Regions from separate parts of the Halomonas sp. PAMB 3264 genome, predicted to be linked through region 2. Evidence: predicted binding sites of a transcription regulator. Region 2 holds the regulator's gene; the other holds the start of a gene.
The links. Region 2 encodes FliA, which starts transcription of late flagellar genes. Its sites were predicted from a motif close to CTAAAGTTNNNNNNNNNNCNGCCGATA; they were not measured.
Positions count from the first base shown of each region.

Region 1: RN347_RS14390 (flagellin) is a predicted target of FliA. The motif match lies at 4,191-4,217, and genes of this name have one in related genera.

Region 1 covers NZ_CP134866.1:3,178,084-3,189,970, forward strand. The annotation lists gene RN347_RS14380 (glycosyltransferase) at 1-1,922, opposite strand, end outside; gene RN347_RS14385 (flagellin) at 2,196-3,050, opposite strand; gene RN347_RS14390 (flagellin) at 3,255-4,118, opposite strand; gene RN347_RS14395 (flagellin) at 4,394-5,236, opposite strand; gene RN347_RS14400 (flagellin) at 5,442-6,317, opposite strand; gene RN347_RS14405 (flagellin) at 6,521-7,363, opposite strand; gene fliD (flagellar filament capping protein FliD) at 7,592-8,938, opposite strand; gene fliD (flagellar filament capping protein FliD) at 9,091-10,446, opposite strand; gene RN347_RS14420 (hypothetical protein) at 10,756-11,073, shown strand; gene RN347_RS14425 (serine hydrolase) at 11,392-11,887, shown strand, end outside.
Region 2 covers NZ_CP134866.1:3,557,404-3,569,290, forward strand. The annotation lists gene RN347_RS16250 (1-acyl-sn-glycerol-3-phosphate acyltransferase) at 1-469, opposite strand, end outside; gene RN347_RS16255 (sugar nucleotide-binding protein) at 466-1,365, opposite strand; gene RN347_RS16260 (single-stranded DNA-binding protein) at 1,421-2,041, opposite strand; gene RN347_RS16265 (MFS transporter) at 2,199-3,581, opposite strand; gene uvrA (excinuclease ABC subunit UvrA) at 3,813-6,644, shown strand; gene RN347_RS16275 (Crp/Fnr family transcriptional regulator) at 6,768-7,511, shown strand; gene RN347_RS16280 (hypothetical protein) at 7,553-8,101, shown strand; gene RN347_RS16285 (OmpA family protein) at 8,098-8,760, opposite strand; gene RN347_RS16290 (MotA/TolQ/ExbB proton channel family protein) at 8,765-9,580, opposite strand; gene RN347_RS16295 (RNA polymerase sigma factor FliA) at 9,621-10,319, opposite strand; gene RN347_RS16300 (flagellar protein FlhE) at 10,345-10,749, opposite strand; gene RN347_RS16305 (hypothetical protein) at 10,787-11,269, opposite strand; gene flhF (flagellar biosynthesis protein FlhF) at 11,353-11,887, opposite strand, start outside.

The sequences.
Region 1 (11,887 bases), 380 kb from region 2:
CCGTTGCGGCTCGCCCAATGCTGTAGCTCGGCAAGGCTGGGCTGCTTCTCGTGAGTTAATTGAAACGGCACGCGTGCCTGAACCAGCAGCGTCTGTTCGAGATATTGCTTGCCGTTTTCCAGAACGGCCATGGCATCGCTCAACTCGTCCAGAATGAGCCAATCGAGGCTCTCCAGCCCCGTAATGCTGTCCACAGCTACCGTATTGATCGGCAGATCCGCGATTTCCTGTGCCCCTAAATGGTGGCGTTCGGCTAATTTATCTGCCGAAAGGGGTGCCAAAGTGCTGGTCATTTCCGGGGCAACGCAGGCATGCAGGGTGGCCGGTCGACCATCGCCCAATAAAGCGTGCTGGAAAAGCTGAATCGTATCACTGCCTTCGTATTGCTTGGGCGTCTTGATTTCGCTGGCGGGGTCAAAGGCTACGATAGCGAACGCACCAGTTACTGCCATCTGATCAGCCAAACCACTCTTGATCAGGTTGGCACGATTATCAAGTACGATGATCTTCCCCTTTAATTGCCAAGTAAAATCTTCAGTGAGATGCAGCTTGGTCGCTTGGGTGTCGCTCCCCAAAACGCCTTTTATTTTGCCGTTGATCAGCTGCTGTAGAGTGCGATCCACTTTCATTTCTGGCTTGGTGGCCCTGCTTGGAAGGCGTTGGCGATGACGCTTCTTCTGGCTGGCCGAAAACTCCTTGTTACCAGCGCGTTCTCGCACCAGAGGAGCCAAGGCACTAAGCAGTCTGTCGGTAGCACGATCAATGTGGTGTTTCTCTTCACCTACGTTGAAAGCCTGTGCCACGTATTTCTGATAGAGCGCCTCATCATCGAAAAAAGCGACCGCTGCATTGAATAGCGGCTGTAACTCTTGCTCGCCAAGCAGATGCTGGTAGGGCTCTTCATAACACTGTTCGGGGAAATCGAAGGTGATACCCGCCTTACCTACCATTTCGGGCATGCCACCGCGATTGGTGATCAGCGCCGGTATACCATTGAGCATGGCCTCAGCAAGCACCCGCCCGGAGCTCTCCCACCAGAGGCTGGGCGCAGCCAATACGCGCGCGCGGCTATAAGGCCCTCGCATATCACTGGTATTACCCGTCACAGTCACGTTACTCAACGTGCTGCGCTGTTGCCCCATCCGCTTGGTCGTCTCACGCAGCACGGCCGACCAATCGGCGCGCGCCTCCACGACCTCAAGTTCGATATCCGGACGCTCTCGCTCGAGCTTTTCAGCCAGTTGTACGAACACGCTGGCGCCCTTCTGCCAGCTCGGATTCACAAAAAGAAGTCGCTTGCGCTCGTGCTCATCGGCAACGAAGCGGTCCGAGGCAATGAACTTGCCTACCGGCGTGGAGGTAAATCCTACTTCCTTGCGATACATGTCTGCCGTTGCTTGGCTGTCGGTTACGATCAGATCAATATCACGGCACCAGCGGGGCGATTTATAGTTGCCATTAGCCAGATAAAAGGCCACGGGGATACCTCGATCGCGGGCCTCGTCGGCGATAAGCATATCCACGGTCTGGCCACCGTAGAACCACACAACGTCCGGCTTGAAGGAATCCAACAGATATACATACTGGCTATACCAGAGCCCTTCTTCGTGCGTGGTGAAATGATTCCGGTTATAGCTGTAGCTCACGAGCATCTGATGAGTCAGAGGACCATCTTTCGCGTCAATCAACTGGTGCAGATGGGAATCGAGATCAGCGAACTGCTCCTTGAGAATCGCCATTCCCTTGGGGTTGTCGAATACCGTCGCTCCCAGCACTTTGACGTCATACCCATTGGCCACTAACTGAAGCAGCATTTGGCGTACGGTCATGCTTGCACCGCTGGACGTATCCAAAAGGCAGAACGGGTTGGCCCATAGCAAACGAGGTTTACGTTTGGGTGTGGCGGGAGTCGTCTTGGCCATTAGGCAGCTCGCAAAAAAGTGGCAGTCTGCCTAGTCTACTTCGCGACCACGTGTACCAAAGAGGCAAATGCACCGGTTTTTAAGCAGGTATTCCATGGACTGCTTCAGGAACCAGGGTTGCGAAGGAGATAATTATAGTTACCGAATGTGCGACGCCACGCTTTAGGCTGGCCTGGTAGGAAACGTGTAAAGGAGCTGACACTGAGCCACCTAAAAGAAAACGGGGCCTTTTGGCCCCGTTCGGTTGTTTCATTAGTTGTACCGCTGAAAGAATTAACCCAGCAGAGACAGTACAGACTGCGGCGTCTGGTTCGCCTGGGCCAGCATGGAGGTACCCGCCTGCTGAAGGATGTTGGCGCGAGTCATGTTGGACACTTCTTTCGCGTAATCGGCGTCTTCGATTCGTGAGCGCGCTTCGGACAGGTTGGTCGAGGTGGTCGCCAGGTTGTCGATTACGGAGTCGAAGCGGTTCAGCGTGGCACCCAAGGTTGCGCGGTTGGTGTCCAGAGTCTTGGTCGCGGCATCGACGGAGTCGATTAGATTCTGGAAGCTGCTGTGGGCTGCGGTGCCACCACTAACGGCAAATGTGGTGCCGGTGATTTCACTGCCGCTTGCTAAGCCCAGACCCGCCACAGTCGCATCGACGGTCTTGACACTAATCACGTCTTCGGAATCGGTGTTGGAGCCAACCTGAATGCTCAGGCTGCCGCTGGCATTGAGCAAGCTAGTGCCGTTGAAGTTGTTGCTGCCTGCTACGCGGTCGATCTCGGCCAGACGCTCGTTGATCTCAGTGGTGATCGCAGTACGGTCATCGGCGGTGTTGGTATCGTTGGCGCCCTGAACCGCCAATTCGCGAATACGCTGCAGGTTGTCGTTGATCTGGTCCAGACCGCCTTCCATGGTTTGAACGAGCGAGATACCGTCGCTGGCGTTACGGCTCGCCTGATCCATACCCTTGATCTGGGCGGTCATCTTGTTAGCGATGGCCTGGCCCGCTGCGTCGTCGGAAGCGCTGTTGATACGCAGGCCGGAAGAGAGACGCTCCTGCGCCTGAGCCAGCATGCCCTGGGACTTGCTCAGGTTGTTCTGGCCAATCATGGAAGTAATGTTGGTATTGATGACGGACATGGGGTAATCCTCTGTGTTTAGTGGCCCAGAAGAGGCCTTTAAATCGGCGCTTGCATCGCCGTTATTATAATTAACGGCTGTTGGAGGTACTTCTTTAGGCCTTTCGCGCGATTCACATGAGAAAAAATGCGGGAGGCGCCCAACGAAAAACGGGGCCTTGCGGCCCCGTCGTTCACTTCACTCGTTGTGCTACTGCTCGAGCAATTAACCCAGCAGAGACAGTACGGACTGCGGCGTCTGGTTAGCCTGCGCCAGCATGGAGGTGCCCGCCTGCTGGAGGATATTAGCGCGGGTCATGTTGGAGACCTCATCCGCGTAGTCGGCATCTTCGATGCGCGACCGAGCTTCGGAAAGGTTGGTTTCGGTCGTTGCCAGGTTGTCGATCACCGAATCGAAACGGTTGAGCGTGGCACCCAGCTCCGCACGATTAGTGTCCAATTCTTTTACGGCGCTATCCACTGAATTAATCAAAGATTGGAAATCACTATGGTCACCACCACCTGATACCGCGGTGGCCGCTGCCTCCAGGTTGGCAACCCCACCACTCACCGCGCCCAGGTTGTCGCTAGTGGCGTCAAAGCGGCTTACTGAAATGGTGTCATCGTCAGTGGTGTTCGCGCCGATCTGAATTTCCAGGTCGTCAGTACTAACGCCGTCCAGCAAGTTAGTACCGTTGAAGTTGTTGCTACCCGCAACACGATCAATTTCTTCAATACGCTCAGTGATCTCGGTGGCAATCGCCGCGCGATCTTCTTCCGTGTTGGTATCGTTAGCGCCCTGCACCGCCAGCTCACGAATACGTTGCAGGTTGTCGTTGATCTGATCGAGACCACCTTCCATGGTTTGCACCAAGGAAATGCCGTCGCTGGCGTTACGGCTGGCTTGGCTCATACCGTTGATTTGGGCAGTCATCTTGTTGGCGATGGCTTGACCTGCGGCATCGTCGGAGGCGCTGTTAATACGCAGTCCGGAAGAGAGACGCTCCTGCGCCTGAGCCAGCATGCTTTGTGAAGAGCTCAGATTATTCTGGCCAATCATGGAGGTGATATTCGTATTGATTACAGACATGAGTATTGCTCCTTGAAGTATAACTGGCCAGCGGGCCAACTTGGCGACGCTTGTGCCGTCGCTACCAAGGGGTAACGGCTGCTATATCCAACACTTGAAGAAACAAGGCTTTTTTTATGTAGCAAAGAGTAACGCTATAGAAAAATGATGCAGAAGATCTGCGTTATTTTCAGGCTATGCGGGGGTTATAGCGTGTAACGAAGTGTTCCATATTTCTCTCAAGCCTATAACGAAAACGGGGCCTTTCGGCCCCGTCGACACTCATTAATGTGTTATTAACCAAGCAGAGATAGAACGGACTGCGGGGTCTGATTGGCCTGAGCCAGCATGGACGTACCCGCCTGCTGCAGAATGTTGGCGCGGGTCATGTTGGACACCTCCTTGGCATAATCGGCATCCTCGATACGTGAGCGCGCTTCCGACAGGTTGGTCGAGGTGGTCGCCAGGTTATCGATCACGGAATCGAAGCGGTTCAACGTGGCGCCCAAAGTCGCGCGGTTGGTATCCAGGGTTTTCGTTGCGCCATCGACAGCGTCGATTAAGCTCTGGAAATTAGCATGTGTTGCACCGGCTCCAGAAAGCAAGGCAGCTGCGCCACTAACGCCCAGAGAAGCACTGGTCGCATCGATTGTGCTTACCTCAATAACATCATTGGTCGATGTATTCGAACCAACCTGAATGTTCAGAGTACCGCCACCGCTAACATTAAGCAGGTTAGTACCGTTGAAGTTGTTGCTGCCCGCTACGCGATCGATTTCGGCGATACGCTCGTTGATCTCGGTTGCGATCGCGGCGCGGTCATCGGCGGTGTTAGTATCGTTAGCACCTTGTACCGCTAGCTCGCGAATACGCTGCAGGTTATCGTTGATCTGATCCAGACCGCCTTCCATGGTCTGAACGAGTGAGATACCGTCGCTGGCGTTACGGCTGGCCTGCTCCATGCCCTTGATCTGAGCAGTCATCTTGTTTGCGATCGCCTGACCGGCGGCATCGTCGGATGCGCTGTTGATGCGCAGACCGGAAGAGAGACGTTCTTGTGCCTGAGCCAGCATGCTCTGCGAAGCGCGCAGGTTATTCTGGCCGATCATGGAAGTGATGTTGGTATTGATAACGGACATGGATGAGATCCTCGGTATTTTATGGCCTGAGAAGGGCCTACAGGTCGGCGACTGCGTCGCCGTTATTATAATTAACGGCCGCTAACGTGGATTCTTGAATAGTTTAAAGCCGTTTTGTGAAAATAATTTTGCTTGCAGAAAGAACGAAAAACGGGGCCAATTGGCCCCGTTACTCTAGCTGTCAATGGCAGCACTTACCCGACTATTAGCCCAGCAGAGACAATACCGACTGCGGCGTCTGGTTCGCCTGGGCCAGCATCGACGTACCCGCCTGCTGGAGGATGTTGGCGCGCGTCATGTTCGACACTTCCTTGGCGTAGTCGGCGTCCTCGATTCGCGAGCGTGCTTCGGACAGGTTGGTCGAGGTGGTCGCCAGGTTGTCGATCACAGAGTCGAAGCGGTTCAGCGTAGCACCCAAAGTAGCGCGGTTGGTATCGAGTGTTTTAGTAGCAGTATCAACGGCATCGATCAGGCTTTGGAAGCTGGTGTGGGCGCCAGCTCCGCTAGCCGCCGTAAAGGTAGCGGCGCCGCCGGAAGCCGCTGCAACGACTCCGCCCGAGGCGCTAGTCAGTTCCAGGCCCGACACGGTAGCATCGACAGTCTTAACATTGATGACGTCTTCAACATCGGTATTGGAACCAACCTGGATGCTCAGGCTGCCGCTGGCGTTAAGAAGATTGGTACCGTTAAAGTTGTTGCTGCCTGCCACGCGGTCGATCTCGGCCAGACGCTCGTTGATCTCGGTTTCGATTGCGGCGCGATCATCGTCGGTGTTGGTGTCGTTGGCACCCTGAACCGCCAGCTCACGAATACGCTGCAGGTTGTCGTTGATCTGGTCCAGGCCGCCTTCCATGGTTTGAACGAGCGAGATACCGTCGCTGGCGTTACGGCTCGCCTGATCCATACCCTTGATCTGGGCGGTCATCTTGTTGGCGATCGCCTGACCTGCTGCGTCGTCGGAGGCGCTGTTGATACGCAGGCCGGAAGAAAGACGCTCCTGCGCCTGAGCCAGCATGCCCTGGGACTTGCTCAGGTTGTTCTGGCCAATCATGGAAGTAATGTTGGTATTGATGACGGACATGGGGTAATCCTCTGTGTTTAGTGGCCCAGGAGAGGCCTTTAAATCGGCGCTTGCATCGCCGTTATTATAATTAACGGCTGTTGGAGGCACTTCTTTAGGCCTTTCGCGCGATTCACATGAGAAAAATGCGCGAGGCGCCCAACGAAAAACGGGGCCTTGCGGCCCCGTCGTTCACTTCGCTCGTGGTACTACTGCTTGAGCGATTAACCCAGCAGAGACAGTACAGACTGCGGGGTCTGGTTAGCCTGGGCCAGCATGGACGTACCCGCCTGCTGAAGGATGTTGGCGCGTGTCATGTTCGACACTTCTTTCGCGTAGTCGGCATCTTCGATGCGTGAGCGCGCTTCGGAAAGGTTAGTAGTCGTGGTCGCCAGGTTATCGATCACAGAGTCGAAGCGGTTCAGCGTGGCACCCAGAGTCGCACGCTGCGTGTCGAGCGACTTGACGGCGGTATCGACATTGTCGATCAGCGTCTGGAAGTTGTCGTGAGTCGCGCCGGCACCGGAGAGAGCCGCCGCAGACCCGCTAACACCCAGCGCACTGCTAGTTGCGTCGAAAGTATTGACGGTAATAGTGTCGTTGCCGCTGGTGTTAGAACCGACCTGGATATTGAGCGCCGTGCTCGCGCCGCTTGACAACAGGTTAGTGCCGTTGAAGTTGTTGCTGCCCGCTACGCGGTCGATCTCAGCGATACGCTCGTTGATCTCGGTGGTGATCGCCGCGCGGTCATCGGCGGTGTTAGTGTCGTTAGCACCCTGTACCGCCAGTTCACGAATACGCTGCAGGTTGTCGTTGATCTGGTCCAGGCCGCCTTCCATGGTTTGAACGAGCGAGATACCGTCGCTGGCGTTACGGCTCGCCTGATCCATACCCTTGATCTGGGCGGTCATCTTGTTGGCGATCGCCTGACCTGCTGCGTCGTCGGAGGCGCTGTTGATACGCAGGCCGGAAGAAAGACGCTCCTGCGCCTGAGCCAGCATGCCCTGGGACTTGCTCAGGTTGTTCTGGCCGATCATGGAAGTGATGTTGGTATTGATGACGGACATGGGGTAATCCTCTGTGTTTAGTGGCCCAAGAGAGGCCTATAAATCGGCGCTTGCATCGCCGTTGTTATAATTAACGGCGAAGCGGGGCGATCCTTTAGCTCATTTACCCACTTTTTTATGAAAATTTGGCCTTGAAACTATAACGGGGCCTTACGGCCCCGCTGATAAAATAAATTGTCGTTACGAACGAGAGCGTATTAGCACCGTTTCGTTTGATAGCAAGGTTTACTACTTCTGCATATTGCTCAGCATATCGAACTGCTGGCCCAGGTAGCTGCTCATGGAGTTCATCTGCGCAATCATGCCATCGAGCTGGGCAAACTGCTTACGATAGCGCTCCACGTTGCGCTCGATGCTGGCTTCCATGCGCTCCTTGCGCTTATCGAGACTCTCGATTCGCTGTTCTGCACTGGTGACCGAGCTTTTAATGAGGCCATCTTCTGAGGTAATGGTCGTCAATGTTGTGCTGAGGCGCCCTGCAAAGCCTGCTTCCTTGCTGTCACCAGCGAAGAAGGCAGATAGGCCTTCAGGGTCGTTGGCAACAGCGGCATCGAGCTTTTCTTCGTCGACCTTCAAGCGCCCGCGCTCATCAATTGAGATTCCGATTTCAGACAGCCGTGTGATATCGCCGCCCGCCAAGCTGTCGCTCACGTCACGACTCAAGCGGTTTTCGATAGTGCGTACGGTACGGTCACCTATCAGCTCGCCCGAAATCTCGCCTTCGCCGTTGAACTTGGTCATGCGCTCTACGGTCGATTTCATTTCGTTGTAGTTACTGACGAAGTTATTGATCGCCTCCTTCAAGGAGTCGTTGTCTCGCTCGATCACCAGGGTGGCGGGGGATTCCGACACGGCGGTGAGATCGAGCGTTACACCCTCAATAGCGCCTTCGACGCGGTTGGTCTTGCTGGTGATCGCGATGCCGTTGACGTTGAGCGCGGCGTCCTGGCCTAACCGCACCGTCGTGCTATCCATGGCAAGCCCATCGAGACCAGAAAACCCTGTGAGCGAGGCGTCCTTGCCGGTTTCCTTTGAGCTGAGCGCCAAACGGTATCCGGTGCCATCGTTGACAAGCGAGGCGGTAACACCCGACTCCTTATTTGCATTGATCTGATCGCGTACCTGGGCTAGCGTGCTGCCTGCCTTGATATCGACGTCAAGGCTCGTCTGCGTAGTGCCCGCGCCGAAATTGAGCTTCAATTTCGTATCAGTAGCAGTGAGCTCCTGATCCAGCGCCACACTATTGGACGCCGCGCTGCCGGCACGAGCCAGCTGAGACACGCTAATTTCAAAGCGCCCAGGGTTGGCCTTCTCACCCGCCGTGGCCAGAACGCCACTGCCGGTTACCGTGCTTTTTTGCTGTTTGAAGGTCGAGGCATCGTTTAGCGCCTTTACCGAGGTATTGACCCGGTCCATCGCCGACTCAAGACGCCCATAGGCCGAAATTTTGGTCTTTTGAGCACTTTGCTGCTGTAAAACGGGGGTAAGCTTCTGGCGCTCAGCGGCTTTGAGCTGATCCACCAGACCGTTCAAGTCCAACCCGGAACCTACACCAAGCGCGGAGATTGATGCCATGGGTTAAATCCTCGAGTAATAAGTAGCAAAGAGTATGGGTTGATTACCTTGTTTATCGGCGGGGTGATAACGAACTTTAGGTACCTTCAAAAGATACCTCTAAAAAAAGCCCAGCGTTGTAGCTGGGCATTTCCTGTCCGTGAGAGCTGGGCCTAGCTCTGGTTGGTTTGGGCCAGCATTCCCAACTGCTGTTCGAGATAGGCACCCGTCTGATTCATTTGCGCCACCATGCTATCCATTGCTTGAAACTGAACACGATAACGCTCGACGGTTTGCCCGATGCGCTCTTCGGTTCGGCTATAGCGCTCCTGTAGCGACTCGACGCGGCTTTCTGCATTTTCTTTGGCCGTATCAAGGCGGCCGCCATCGCCTACCAGGCGCTCAAGAGACGTATTGATTTGTCCGGCCATGCCGCCTCCTTCGCTGCTCCCTGCGAAAAATTGGGCCAGCCTGTCCGGCTGGGTGGCAATGACGTTATCCAGCTTTTCGTCATCGACCTTTAGCGTACCGTCGGTTTGCAATGAAATGCCGACGTCGGACAGTACGTTGAAGCCGTCACCGCCGGTCATACCGCTAATAGCCTGACGGAGCTCGCGCTCGACGGCTCGTGTGGTCGCATCAGCGTTCAAGCCTCCCGACTGGCCCGTTTCCACATCGAAGTTGGTCAAGGTATTCAAGGTGCTCTTGAGCGTGTTGAAGCTTTCCACAAAGGTATTCACGTTCTCACGCAGTGCTTCATTATCCTGCTCGACCTTGATGGTACTCGAAGTACCGGCCTCCGTGAGCGTCAAGGTCATTCCTTGAATGGCGCCCTCGACCTGGTTGGAGGCACTGACGATATCGATACCGTTGACGTTGAATGCCGCGTTCTGTCCCTTTTGCACGACCTGAGTGTCCGAGGTGGTGCCATCACCGGATAGAATGGTCGAGAAATTGGTACTTTCGATACTGGCATCAGCGCCGGTCTCGCTCGACATGACCGAGAGCCGATACCCTTGCCCGTCGTTGATGATAGAGGCAGTCACCTGACCGCCGCCTTGATCGTTGATGGCGTCTCGAATGTCTTCAAGCGAACTGCCATCGGCGATCGTGATCTCGGGCATACTGCCTTCAGTCAGTGCGAAGCTGAGCGTCTGCTCACCGCTGACAACACTTTCGTCAGCGCTATCCAAACGCTCTGTCACGAGGCTACCAGCAGTTGCCAGTTGATCGACCTCTACGTCGTACCGGCCCGCCTGTGCTTCGCTGGACGCAATGGCGATAACACCGTCGCCCTCGACATTGGTGGTGAGGCTTTCAAACGACGACGTATCGTTCAACGCCTGGGTGGCATCCTGGAACGTGGAAACCGCGCTTTTGAGCGCTCCATAGGCAGAGACGGTCGTGTTGGCAGATTGAACCTGCTCGGCAATGGGCTGAAGTTTGGCGCGCTCGGCGGTTTGAAGCTGATCCAATAGCCCGTTTAAATCGAGCCCCGAGCCAATGCCCAGTGAAGATATGGAAGCCATCGATTGCTGCCCCTTTAAATGTGATCGCCTGCTCTTTAGGCGAGCTGAAATTTGCCTGTGTCAATGCATTGATTATCGGCAAATCGCGCAGTGTCTTTAGCCTTTATCACACTTTTAACTTAGTAAACGGTTATTTTCTGTAATCTTTACGACTTTTTCGGTTAAAAGAGCCACCCAAGAGGAAATAACCGCAGGGCGCAATACGTACCGAGCCCAAGCGTTGAACACGCCAAAAACTTAGACCTTGGTCTAAATAGGTCAGCTCCATTACACTAGGGAAACGTTGTTCGTTAATCGATGGAGCATTCAATGCCCTGCGAAGGTGACACCCCCGCCGCCTCTGCCGCCGTAGACGCGTCTCGGCTGCGTCAGTGCCTGTTCACACTGGCAGAGCTTTTGTACGTGAACGGTCATGTGTTGGAAACCGTGACGCTGCCCGGCTGCGGGTTGGCAAAGCGCGAGATCGCGGCGCTCGATGAGCAGGATGCGGGCTGGGCGGCGTGTCGTGAAATGCTTGAATCAAACGCGGCGGGAATGACCAATCAGGAAGGGCGTTTCGTGCTGACCTCCCTTGGCCGGGACATCATGTTCGACCTGTTCGGCCAGGGCGCGGCGGACTGCGCCTAGCGCAAAAGGCTCCGCTCGAACGTAAAAACGCCCGCATTTGCGGGCGTTTGTGTTTGGCACGGCGCCTTGATTAGCGCAGGCCAAGCATCGAAAGAATGAACAGCACGACGACGACCAGACCCACGATATAGATGATGTTACGCATTGCGGCGCTCCTTGCTTTTTTGCGTTTTAGGAAAATCAAAGGGTTGCTTACCCATCGAGGCAACATCCTCAGACTAGCAGGCTTTGGGGCGGTTTGCGTAATTTACGTGCGCCTGGCGCGCGCACGCTCTACGCTTTTTGAAAGCCTCGTTGGCATTACAAAAAGGAAAACCCATGCGCGTGCGAATGTTCTCTCAAGCGGTGATGCTCGTGCTGGGGTTAGCGCTCTTGAGCGAAGGGGCGCTTGCCCAAACGCCCTCCGACGCGGCCTTCAAGGCGCTCGATGAGCAGGCCGGCGCGCTCGACCGGCTGCATACGGTCGTGGTGGCGGTGGACGGGCATCGGGTACACGAATTTCATCAGGGTGGGCCGGGGACGAGCACGCCGGTCAACGTGAAGTCGCTCTCCAAGACGGTGCTGGCGGCCATTACCGGTGCGGCGATTGAAGCCGGCGTAATCGACTCGCTCGACCAGCGGTTGGTCGAACTACTGGGTGAGCGCGTCCCAATGGGGCTGGACCCGCGCGTGAGCGACATCACTCTCGAGAACCTGCTTTCCATGCAGGCGGGGCTCGAGCGTACCTCCGGCGAGAACTACAGCGGCTGGGTCGCGAGCCCCAACTGGGTGGAAAACGCCCTTTCTCGCCCCTTCGTGGACGAGCCCGGCGGGC
Region 2 (11,887 bases):
CGACCCGAGTGCCCTCGGGAAAGATCAACACCGATAGCCCGCCTTGCAGCCGCGCCACGCCCTGGGTCAGCACCTGCTTCATCGCCCGCGCGGGTTTGGAGCGGTCGAGCCCGATCGGGCGTAACAAACGAAGCGCCCAGCCAAATATCGGAATGCGTAAAAGCTCCTGCTTGAGCACGGTACAGACCGGCGGCTTCATCACCTGCAGAAAAACGGTTTCCCATTCGCTCTGGTGATTGGCCTGAATGACGCAGGGCCCGTCAGGGATATGTTCGCGCCCCTGGATGTCGTAGCGCACATCGCACACGCACTGGAACCAGAAGATGACGAAGTAGTTGTACAGATTGAGCAGCCGATAGCGCCAGGCCAGCGGTAGAAACGGCGTGAGTGGCAAGAACAGCACGCCGCAGGCGAGCATCACCGTAAAGTAGCCCAGATAAAAGACCAGGCTGCGCAACACGTTGGTCAAGCCGACTCTCCTTGTTCGAGGCCTTGCTCAGGAGGGCTCTGGTCGCGGGTCAGGCACCAGGCGTCCAGCATTCGACCGACTTCCAGCCGCCAGGGCTTTTGATGAACGCCGAACACGTCCAGCACTCGGCGGCAGTTGAGCACGCGTCTGAGCTTGGCGTCGTGATGATGATTCAGCGCCGTGACCTCGCCCAGCGCCACCGCCTCGCCGCGCCCTTCCAGGTGCGTGACGAGCTGTGTGCGCACCATCGAGGTAAAGGTGAACGCGCTGACCGGCTCGATGCCCGCCAGGTGGTACGCCCCCCAGGCCTCGGCACCGCACCCCTGCTGAGCGAGCATGCCGATCAGCGCCATGGCGACGGAGTCCGCCGAGGTCGGGCAGCAGATCACGTCCTCGGCGGCGCGCACGCTCTGGCCCGCTACCAGACTATCGATGATGTCGCCAAGCCAGGCGTGGCTGCCGTCGAGCGCGAACAGCGGCCCCAGCCGCACGATCAAGTGGCGGTGGTACTCGGCGCGAATCCGATTGCCGGTGGCGACCAGACGCCGCAGGCTTTCGTCACGCGGCGCAGGCACCACGTGCTCGTCGATCGGAATCTCGAAGCCCTCTTCGTAGAGCTGATCCGATACGCACCAGACCAGCGCCACGCCGTGCGCCTTGCACGCCTGCATGCACGCATCGACCGCATCGGCGTAGGCCTTCACGTCGGCCGGGGGCATGGTGTGAGGCTCGGCCAGCGGCGGAATGATCACCGCATGAGGCGCGATCGCCCCAAGCTCCTGGGCGTCCACGCCCATGCCCTGCTCGATGACCAGCTCGGTATCCGCCCGGCGGCTGGCCTCGCGGGCCAGCGCCAGGCTCAAGCAGTGCCCGGCATCCAGTATCAAAAGCTTCAAGGCAGACGCTCTCCTCTCTCACTGCGCCAAACGTGGATCACATGAGCGACGGGGTTCAGAACGGAATTTCGTCGTCGAAATCGTCGAAGTTACCCGGGTCCGGCGCGCCGAAGCGGCCGTTTTGATCGTTCGGCGCGCTTTGGCCGCCGCGATTGGGTGCGCCTTGACCGCCCTGCGGGGGAGCACTCTGCTGACCGCCGCCGTACTGATTGCCCTGGGGCGGCGCGTTCTGATGGCTGGGCTGGTTGTTGGGCTGATTGCCAGGATAGCTCTGGCCACCCTGCGGGGCGCCGTTCTGATAGTTCTGCTGCGGCGCGCCGCCGCCCTGGAAATCGCCGCCGCGGCTATCGAGCATCTGCATGTCGTTGGCCACGATCTCGGTGCTGTAGCGGTCCTGGCCGTTCTGGTCCTGCCACTTGCGGGTTTGCAGGCGCCCTTCGACGTAGACCTTGGAGCCTTTTTTCAGGTACTGCTGGGCGATCTCGGCGGTCTTGTTGAACAGCACGACGCGGTGCCACTCGGTGCGCTCCTGGCGCTGGCCGCTTTGGCGGTCGGTCCAGGTATCCGAGGTTGCCAGATTCAGGTTCGCTACCGCCGTGCCCGACGGCGTGAAACGTACTTCCGGGTCCTGACCCAGGTTACCGATCAAAATGACTTTGTTAATCCCGCGCGCCATGGCTCGCTCCTATCTGGTAAGTCCGTACTGGTAAGTCCGTACTGGTAGTTCGGTTCTCGTATCCGTCGACCGCCCATCGGCGATCGCGCAGTGTCCTCGCAGGCGTTAAGGGTATCACCAATCCCGCCGCGACGATGTCTCTGTTTGTGTGTGCCGCTCAGGGCTTGTCCGTGGGAATCAGCTTGTCCAGCGCCCCGCGATCGAGCGCCTTGCGATTGACCTTGAGATACATCAGCCGCTCCTCCGGCACCACCATCACATCCTCCACGCCGACCACATCGGCGAGGCGCTGCATCAAAAGCTCCAGCGTATCCGGATGGGTGTCGTCGCCCAGCGCCACCACTTCGCTTGAAAGCGGCGGCGGCGAGGGCAGGCGCCACATGAACAGCCACCAGCCAAGCGCCAGCACCGCGCAGCCCACGAACACCGCGTCCAGACCGAAGGCGCTGGAAAGCGCCCCGCCCAGCGTGCCGCCCAGAAAGGCGCCGAGAAACTGGCTGGTGGAGTAAACCCCCATGGCGGTGCCCTTGGCGCCCGCCGGGGCGAGCTTGCTCAGCATCGACGGCAGCGTCGCCTCGAGCAAATTGAAGCCGGTGAAATAGACGAAGAGTCCAGCAAACAGCGCGTGGCCGTGGGAGATCGGCAGCGCCAGCGCCACCAAACTCAGACCGATCGCGCCGATCGCCACCAGACACACCGCCTTTATCTGCTGGCGCTTCTCGGCCAGGATCATCAGCGGCACCATGGCGACGAACGACAGCGCCATGATCGACAGATAAGCAAGGCCGTGGTACTCGATGGACACGCCCGCCTCGACGAGGCGAAACGGAATCGCGACGAAAATCGCCATCAGGATCAGGTGCAGCGAGAAGATCGACGCGTTCAAACGCCACAGATCCCACCGGGCCGCCACGCTCTTGAACTGGGCACGGTCCATGCCCACGTCCTTGTGGCGCAGCCGGCGCGGCGCCGGCGGCACCCAGCGCCACAGCACGAAGAGCCCGAGCAGCGTCAGCGCCGCCGTGACCCAGAATACCCCGGCAAGCCCGGCCTGGCTTGCAAGCCAGGGGCCGAGCACCATGGCGATGGCAAACGACACGCCGATCGAAAGCCCAATGGTAGCCATGGCGGCGGTGCGCACCTGTTCGCGGGTTTGATCCGCCAACAGCGCCATGATCGCCGCAGCCACGGCGCCGGCCCCCTGTAGTGCCCGGCCGGCGATGATGCCGCCAATGGAGTCGGCGCTGGCGGCCACGATACTGCCAAGCGCAAAAATCAAAAGCCCAAGGGCGATGATGCGTTTGCGCCCGAAACGGTCCGACAGCAGGCCGAAGGGGATTTGCAGTGTGGCCTGGGTGAGCCCGTAGACCCCCAGCGCCACGCCGACCAGCAACGGCGTGGCGCCGGACAGCGTGTCGGCGTAGAGCGCCAGCACCGGCAGCACCATGAAAAGCCCGAGCATGCGGGAGGCATAGAGCCCGGCCAGCCCACTGATTGCGCGGCGCTCGGAAGCCAGCAGCAGTGTGGAGAGGTTGCGCATAGTGCCCTTTGAAGTAGAACCAGGTGAACGAGCGGTACCCGTCGAGGCGCCTTTGAAACGCGCGCCTTCAAGACAACCGACGATGAAATGCCGATTTGGAAAAGCCCTCCATTCTAGCGCTTCGCGCCGGCGCTGGAAACGCTCGCCTTGCGACAAAGCGTCCCGCCCGCTTTGCTGTAATGGGGCATAAGTACTTATAATTACGCTTTTGCCACGCGATTCGAGGTGTTGATGGACAGCATTCTGGTCAGAGGTGCACGCACTCACAACCTCAAGCAGATCGATGTGGAGCTGCCGCGCGACAAGCTGATCGTGATTACCGGCCTTTCCGGCTCGGGGAAATCCTCGCTTGCATTCGATACGCTATACGCCGAAGGGCAGCGCCGCTACGTGGAGTCGCTCTCCACCTACGCGCGCCAGTTTCTTTCCATGATGGAAAAGCCCGATGTCGACCACATCGAGGGGCTCTCCCCGGCCATTTCCATCGAGCAGAAGTCGACCTCTCACAACCCGCGCTCCACCGTCGGCACGATCACCGAAATCTACGACTACCTGCGCCTGCTGTTCGCCCGCGCCGGCACGCCGCGCTGCCCGGAGCACGGCGAGGACCTGGAAGCGCAGACCATCTCGCAAATGGTCGACCAGGTGATGAACCTGGAGGAAGGCACCAAACTGATGCTGCTGGCGCCGGTGGTGAAGGGCCGCAAGGGCGAGCATCTGCAGCTTCTGGCCGAGCTTCGCGCCCAGGGCTTCGTGCGCGTGCAGATCGACGGCCAGATCCTCGAACTCGACGACATCGCCCCGCTCGACAAGCGTAAAAAACACGACATCAGCGTGGTCGTGGATCGCTTCAAGGTGCGCGACGATATCGCTCAGCGCTTGGCCGAGTCCTTCGAGACCGCGCTGAACCTGGCCGACGGCACGGCGATGATCCACTTCATGGACGGCGACCGGGAGGACCTGGCGTTCTCCTCGCGCTTCGCCTGCCCGGTGTGCGGCTACTCGCTCTCCGAGCTCGAGCCGCGCATGTTCTCGTTCAACAACCCCGCCGGCGCCTGCCCCACCTGCGACGGTCTCGGCATCCAGCAGTATTTCGACCCGGAGAAGCTGATCAGCCACGACGAGCTGTCGCTTGCCGAAGGCGTGATCAAGGGCTGGGACCGGCGCAATATCTACTACTTCACCCAGCTTCAGGCGCTGGCCAGCCACTTCGATTTCGCCCTCGAAACGCCCTGGAACGAGCTCTCCAAACGCCAGCGCGACATCATTCTCAACGGCAGCGGCAACGAACCCGTGCCGTTTAGCTACGTCAGCGACCGCGGGCGCAAGGTGACCCGCGAGCACGCCTTCGAAGGCGTGCTGCCCAACATGCAGCGCCGCTATCGGGAAACCGAATCGAACATGGTGCGCGACGATCTGGCCAAGTACATCGCCATGAAGCCCTGTACCGACTGTAACGGCACGCGCTTGCGTCGCGAGTCGCGCCACGTCTTCGTCGACGATCGCAACATCGCCGACATCGTGCGCACGCCGATCGGCGAGGCCTGGGACTACTTTGCCAACCTCGCGCTTCCCGGGCGCAAGGGCGAGATCGCCGAGAAGATCGTCAACGAGATCCACTCACGCCTGGAGTTTCTGGTCAACGTCGGGCTCGACTACCTGAACCTCGAGCGCAGCGCCGACACGCTCTCCGGCGGCGAGGCGCAGCGTATCCGTTTGGCGAGCCAGATCGGCGCGGGGCTGGTCGGGGTCATGTACATTCTCGATGAACCCTCGATCGGCCTGCACCAGCGCGACAATGATCGCCTGTTAAAGACGCTGGAGCGACTTCGCGACCTGGGCAACACCGTGATCGTCGTCGAGCACGACGAGGACGCGATCCGCGCCGCCGATCACGTCCTCGATATCGGTCCGGGTGCCGGCGTGCACGGTGGTGAGATCGTCGCCCAGGGCACGCCCCAGGACATCATGGACAACAAGAACTCGTTGACCGGGCAGTACCTTTGCGGCACTCGCGAAATCGCCGTGCCGCCGTATCGCATTCCCGGCAATCCGGAAAAGCAGCTGGTGGTGCGCGGGGCGACGGGCAACAACCTGCAAAACGTCACGCTTACGCTGCCGCTGGGGCTGTTCATCGCCATCACCGGGGTATCGGGTTCGGGCAAGTCGACGCTGATCAACGGCACCCTGATGCCGATCGCCGCCCGCGATCTCAACCGGGCCACCACCATGACACCGGCGCCCTACAGCGCCATCGAAGGGCTCGACCAGCTCGACAAGGTCATCGACATCGATCAAAGCCCGATCGGGCGCACGCCGCGCTCCAACCCGGCAACCTACACGGGCATCTTTACCCCGATCCGCGAGCTGTTCGCCGGCACCCAGGAGGCGCGCTCGCGAGGCTACAAGCCCGGGCGTTTCAGCTTCAACGTCAAGGGCGGACGCTGCGAAGCGTGCCAGGGCGAGGGCATGATCAAGGTAGAAATGCACTTTCTGCCGGACATCTACGTGCCTTGCGACGTGTGCAAGGGCAAGCGCTACAACCGCGAAACCCTGGATATTCATTACAAGGGCAAGAACATTCACGACGTGCTGGAAATGACCGTCGAGGAGGGCCTCGAGTTCTTCAGCCCGGTGCCGGCCATCGCCCGGCGCCTGCAGACGCTTCTGGACGTCGGGCTCTCCTACATTCGCCTGGGTCAGAGCGCGACCACGCTTTCCGGCGGCGAAGCCCAGCGGGTGAAGCTTGCCCGCGAGCTTGCCAAACGCGATACCGGCCAGACGCTCTACATTCTGGATGAGCCGACCACCGGTCTACACTTCGAGGATATTCGCCAGCTCTTGACGGTGCTCCATCGCCTGCGCGATCACGGCAACACCATCGTGGTCATCGAGCACAATCTCGATGTGATCAAGACTGCGGACTGGATCGTCGATCTGGGCCCGGAAGGCGGCTCCGGCGGCGGGCGGATCATCGCCGAGGGCACCCCGGAGCAGCTGGTGAAGAAAAAAGGCTCGCATACCGGGCAATTTTTGGCGCCGCTATTGCAAAAAAAGAAGTGAAAAAATAAAAAAACGATAAGGCAATGTCAGGCAAGCCGCCGTATCGTTCCCCTTTGGCCGTCACCGCCGGCCCTGAGCGGCGGCACAGCCCGGGCACGCAGTCAAGAGAAGGAGACACCGAGCATGAGTCAGGAAAAGAGCTGTATTGTTCGCCACTTCAACCATTATTACTCGTTGTCAAAAGACGAAGAGCAGCTGCTTGATTCGCTCGAAGAGAGCCCGCTCGATCAAAAGGCGGGGTCACTTCTGTGGGAGATGAAGGACCCCGCTCAGGAGTTTTGCACGCTGCGAAGCGGCTGGGCCTACTCCTATCGCCATTTGGAAAACGGCGATCGCCACATCATGGAGGTGTACCTGCCCGGTGACATCATCGGCCTGCGCGAATTCGCCTTCTCCCAGCGGCTGGAAAACGTGCGCTTCATCACCGACGCTGTGGTGTGCCGTTTTCCGCACAAGCGGATGATCGATCTGTTCAGCCAGTCGCTGCCGCTGACCTCGGTCATGTTCGCCATCAGCAGCCGCCAGCAGTCGCTTCTGACCGAGCGGCTGGTGAACCTGGCAAGACGCACCGCCCGCCAAAAAATGGCCCATTTCATCCACGAGATGTACGTCCGCCTGAGCCAGACCAACCCGGATTTGACCGGGCAGTTTCGCCTGCCGCTCTCCCAGGAGCAGCTCGCCGACGTACTGGGACTCAGCCCGGTGCACGTCAGCCGCACGTTCACCGCGCTTAGCGAGGCGGGGCTCATTTATCGCGACCGCCATCACATCAACATACCGGACCTGGCGGCGCTTGCCGCCGAAGGCGAGTTCGACGACTGTTACTTAAGCGACAACGTGCGGCCGCTGCTCGGCCAGTCGGAGTGATGCGTATCTTTTCTCGACATCAATACTCGGCGCACCGTCCCATGACGTCTCACACTGTTGCCGCGGCAGCGCTCGGCGTCGCCGGGCTCTTCGTTTTCGCCACCGCCGCCCAGGCGGCGCGCTATCCGGTCAGCGATGACACCGCCTTCGGCGCCTGGCACGCCGCGACGACCACCGATGCCGGCCAGCGTCACTTTCGCGCGCTGGAGGCCGAAAGCTATTCGGACGCCATTTTGAGCGTGAACGCTACCGAAGGTGTGTGCCACCTGCCCTGGCTCGAACTACGCGTGACCCTAAAAGAGACGCAGTCCGAGAGCCGCGCGGTGAACCTGGTCCCGGCGCGGCTGCGCGTCGACCAGACGCCGATCATGGAGACCATGGCGGAGTTCATCGTCGAAGAGGGGGATGACGGCTTCTACAGCCACTTCTACCTGGGCGAGCTCGACGCGCTACTGGCGCGCATGAGTGAAGGCGAGCAGCTGTTCATCGGCTTCGAGCAGGGGAGTGCCACGCCCTGGACCATGACGTTTGATCTCGACGGCGCCGGCAAGGCGATTCAGGAGATGCAGCGACGCTGCGCCGGGGCTTAAGGCGTAACCCGCGCCGGCTCCGGGGCGGGAGTTCGCAGCACGAATTCGACGCGGCGGTTGGCGGCGCGCCCTTCCCGCGTGTCGTTGCCGGCGAGCGGGCGCGTGTCGGCGTAGCCCACGGCGCGTAGCCGCTGCCGCGCCACGCCCTCCTGCTCGAGATGGCGCACCACCGCGATCGCCCGCCCGGTCGAAAGCTCCCAGTTGGAGGCGAACGCCGCGGTCGAAATCGGCACGTTATCGGTATGGCCTTCCACCGACACCTCGCCCTCGAAGGTGTCGATCACCTCGCTCAATCGCTCGAGCACGCCTTCGCCCTGGGGGGTCAACTCGGCGGCGCCGCTGGCGAACAGCAAGCTGTCGTCGATGCGCAGGGTCACGCCTTCGCGCCCCTGGCTGACGCTTACGCCCTGAATGTCGAGCGCGGCCATGGCCGGCGATAGACCGCTGTCGCGCGGCAAGATTCCCGAGGAGAGCGGCTGAAGGCCTTGGCCTTCGTTTGATGCCTCGCCGCCGCTACCCGCCGGCGTCAGTGCCAGCAGCAGCACGAACAGCGTGATCAGAAGCGTCAACACGTCGAGGTAGCTGGTCAGCCACCCCTCCTCGCCGTCGCCGCCGGTGAAGGGCGATTCCAGCGCGTGGCGGGCGTCACAATTGAGCATGGCGCTAGCCTTTCGCCGCGACGCCGCTGCCTGGGCGCGGCTTCACATGGGGGTCGTTGATCTCATCGTGGTAGTTGGCCACGAACGAGTTCAGCGTCTCTTCGATGAACGACGGCAGCCGGCGCTTGGTGATCAGCGAAATGCCTTCGAGCACCATGTTCATGGTGATCAGGCGCTCCTCGGTGCGCCGCTCGAGCTTCACCGCCACCGGTTTGAACACCAGATTCGCCAGTAGGATGCCGTAGAAGGTGGTGAGAAGCGCCACCGCCATGCGCGGCCCGATCACCTCGAGATCCCCCGCGTCCATGACTTCGAGCATGTTGACCAGCCCGACCAGGGTGCCGATCATGCCAAACGCCGGGGCATAGGTCGCCATGGTGCGAAAGATCTGCGCCTCGGCGTGCTCGCGCGCCTTGAGCCTGGCGATGCGCCAGCGCAGCATGTCAAAGATCTCGTCTTCCTTGGTGTTGGCGATGACGAGCTGGATGCCGGTGCGCAAGAACGGGTTGCGGGTGTGTTCGAGCTCGCGCTCTACCGCGCGCACGTCGCCCTTGAACCAGAGCCTGGCCATGGAGACCAGCTCGTCGATGTCGTCGCGCACGAAGGTATTCTCGCGGCGAAATACCAGCCCCACCAGGCGGACCACGCGCACCACCTCCTTGAGCGGATAGCTGATGAAGGTCGCCGCCAGCGTGCCGGTGATGACGATGGCAAGCCCGGGCAGGTTGATAAAGCTTGCCGCGGACTCCGCGGTAAAGAACAGTACGCTCACCAGCAACAGGATGCTGGCGCCTATTCCAATCAGGGTAGAGGGGTTCATCGACGGCTCCTCGCCGGTAGGGATTAACGGTGAAAACGGCTCAGTCCGGCTCGTGCAGACGCGCCCGTAAACGGCTGATGGCCTGGCTGTGCAGCTGCGATACGCGCGACTCGGTGACGCCCAGTACCGCGCCCACCTCCTTGAGGTTGAGCTCTTCCTGGTAGTAGAGCGCCATCAACAGCTTTTCGCGCTCCGGCAGCGCTTCGATCGCGGCAATCAGAGTGTCGCGCTGCTGGCCGTCCAGCAGCTCCTCGAAAGGCGCGTTCAGCGACTCCTGAAGCGGCTCGCTGCCCTCTTCCAGAAGCTCCTCGAAGGGCAGCAGGTGGCCGCTGTTGGTGTCCGCCAGCAGCTGCTGATACTCATCGAGCGGGATGTCCAGGTCGCGGGCGATCTCGCTCTCTTCCGGGGCGCGCCCCAGGCTTTGCTCCAGCCGGCGCACGGACTCGTCCATGGCCCGGGCCGAGCGGCGTACGCTGCGCGGCAGCCAGTCCCGGGTGCGCAGCTCGTCGACCATCGCCCCGCGAATTCGCTGGCTAGCAAAGGTGGCGAAGCTCGCCCCCTGGGCGGCATCAAAACGCCCCAGCGCCTCTAAAAGCCCTACCATGCCGGCCTGGATCAGATCGTCGAGCTCGATGCTGGCCGGCAAACGAACTTGCAACGCCAGCGCCTGGCGACGCACCAGCGGCATGTGCTGGTTGACCATATCGCTGTGTTGGATTCTTCCCTTTGCTGTATACATCGGCGTGCCCCTGGCTAATCGCTGGTCACTGATAGTTCACAATCACTTGAAGCCCTCTCACCCTCACCGGCGGCTGGCCACGCCCCAACGCGAAACGAAACTCGAGCGGCGCGCCGGCATTGAGCCCGGCAAGGCCGGTGGCACTGCCGCGCTGGCCGTCGAGGGCGACGCAGCGCTCCGGGTGGCAAAGCCAGGCATGGATATCGGCCCCCGGCGGCGCTTCGAAGCGCCAGTTGACGCGCTCGATGCGCCCCTGATGAATCTCGGCACTGGGCGGCGGCGCGAGCGCCTGGCTGGCACTTGCCCGGTCGCTCATCGCGACCATCAGCCCGGTCGTATCGACACTCCAGCTGCCCCCGCCCGCCAGGGCCGACAGCGAAAGCCCGCTGGCCACCACCCCACTCAGCGCTGCGAGAATGACGTTTCTCATTAGCATAACCTAACCATAGTGGCTCACTCAGTATGGCCTACCTGGCCAAAAGCAGCAGTTCGATCCCCAGGTACGCCGCCGCCGCCGCGCGCAGATTCTCGAGCAGCCCGGCGCGGGGCAGGCCCGGCTCATGCAGCGCCAACAGCCGTTTGGGCCCCTGGTGTTCGCTGACCAGGCGCAGCGTGCGGTACATGGCGGCGAACGCCTCGGCGTCGCTTCGCACCCACAGCGCCCAGCGCGAGTAGCGCGCGCAGAGCGCCTGGAGCGGCGCATCGGCGTCCACCGGCACGACCTCCCAGCTCTCTGGCGTTGCCGCCCAGCGCCGGCCAAGCCGCGACCACTCGTCGAGGCGCGCGATCACCGGCTCGCGCTGCTTCGACCCAAGCCCGACCACGGCGAGCGGTATTTTGGCGACATGCGCGTCTGCGACGTGCGCGTTGGCGACATGCGCGTCCGCGACGGGCGCATCGACAGCGCGTGCATCGGCTTCGCTCGCCTCCAACGCCTGAGCCTGCCGCACATCGTCGTCGCCTTGCGCGCCGGCCGACTGGCCGGTGCGCAGGTTCGCCCACTGGCGCAGCCCCGCGGCCTGGTCCTGGCCGCTCATGCAAAGGTCTCGCGGCTGACGCTGCCAAACTGACGGATCGCGTCGCGGGTCATTAGAAAGTGCATGATCGCGTCCGCCAGCGCGCTATCGCGGCGCTTGCGCGGGCTACCCAAAAGGCGCAGTAAATCCTGCTGCAACGCCTGGGCCTCTTCGTCCTCGGCGCTGTCCAGGTGGGTGGCCACGCACGCTACGCCGCTGGCCATCAAGAGCCGTAGCTCAGCGCTGACCTCGCCGCCGTCCGACTCCTTAAGTGCGCGCCAAACGCGTTTGGTCAGCGCTACCGTGCCTTCACTTTGCAGCTGGGTGATCAAAAGCGACAGCGCCTCGCTCCCCAGCCGCGCCGGCGTGAGCCAATAGCGCTTGGCGACCCGCCGCGATGTTTCCGGGTCGCGCAGTTCGCCGCGCCAGGCGAGCAGCCGCTGGCCCGCGACGTCGGTGACCTCGGCGTGGGCGCTGTAGAGCGAAAGCGACTGACCGCGAAAGCGCACGGGCACCTGGTGGCCCAGGGTCGCCTCGTCAAACAGCGCGGCC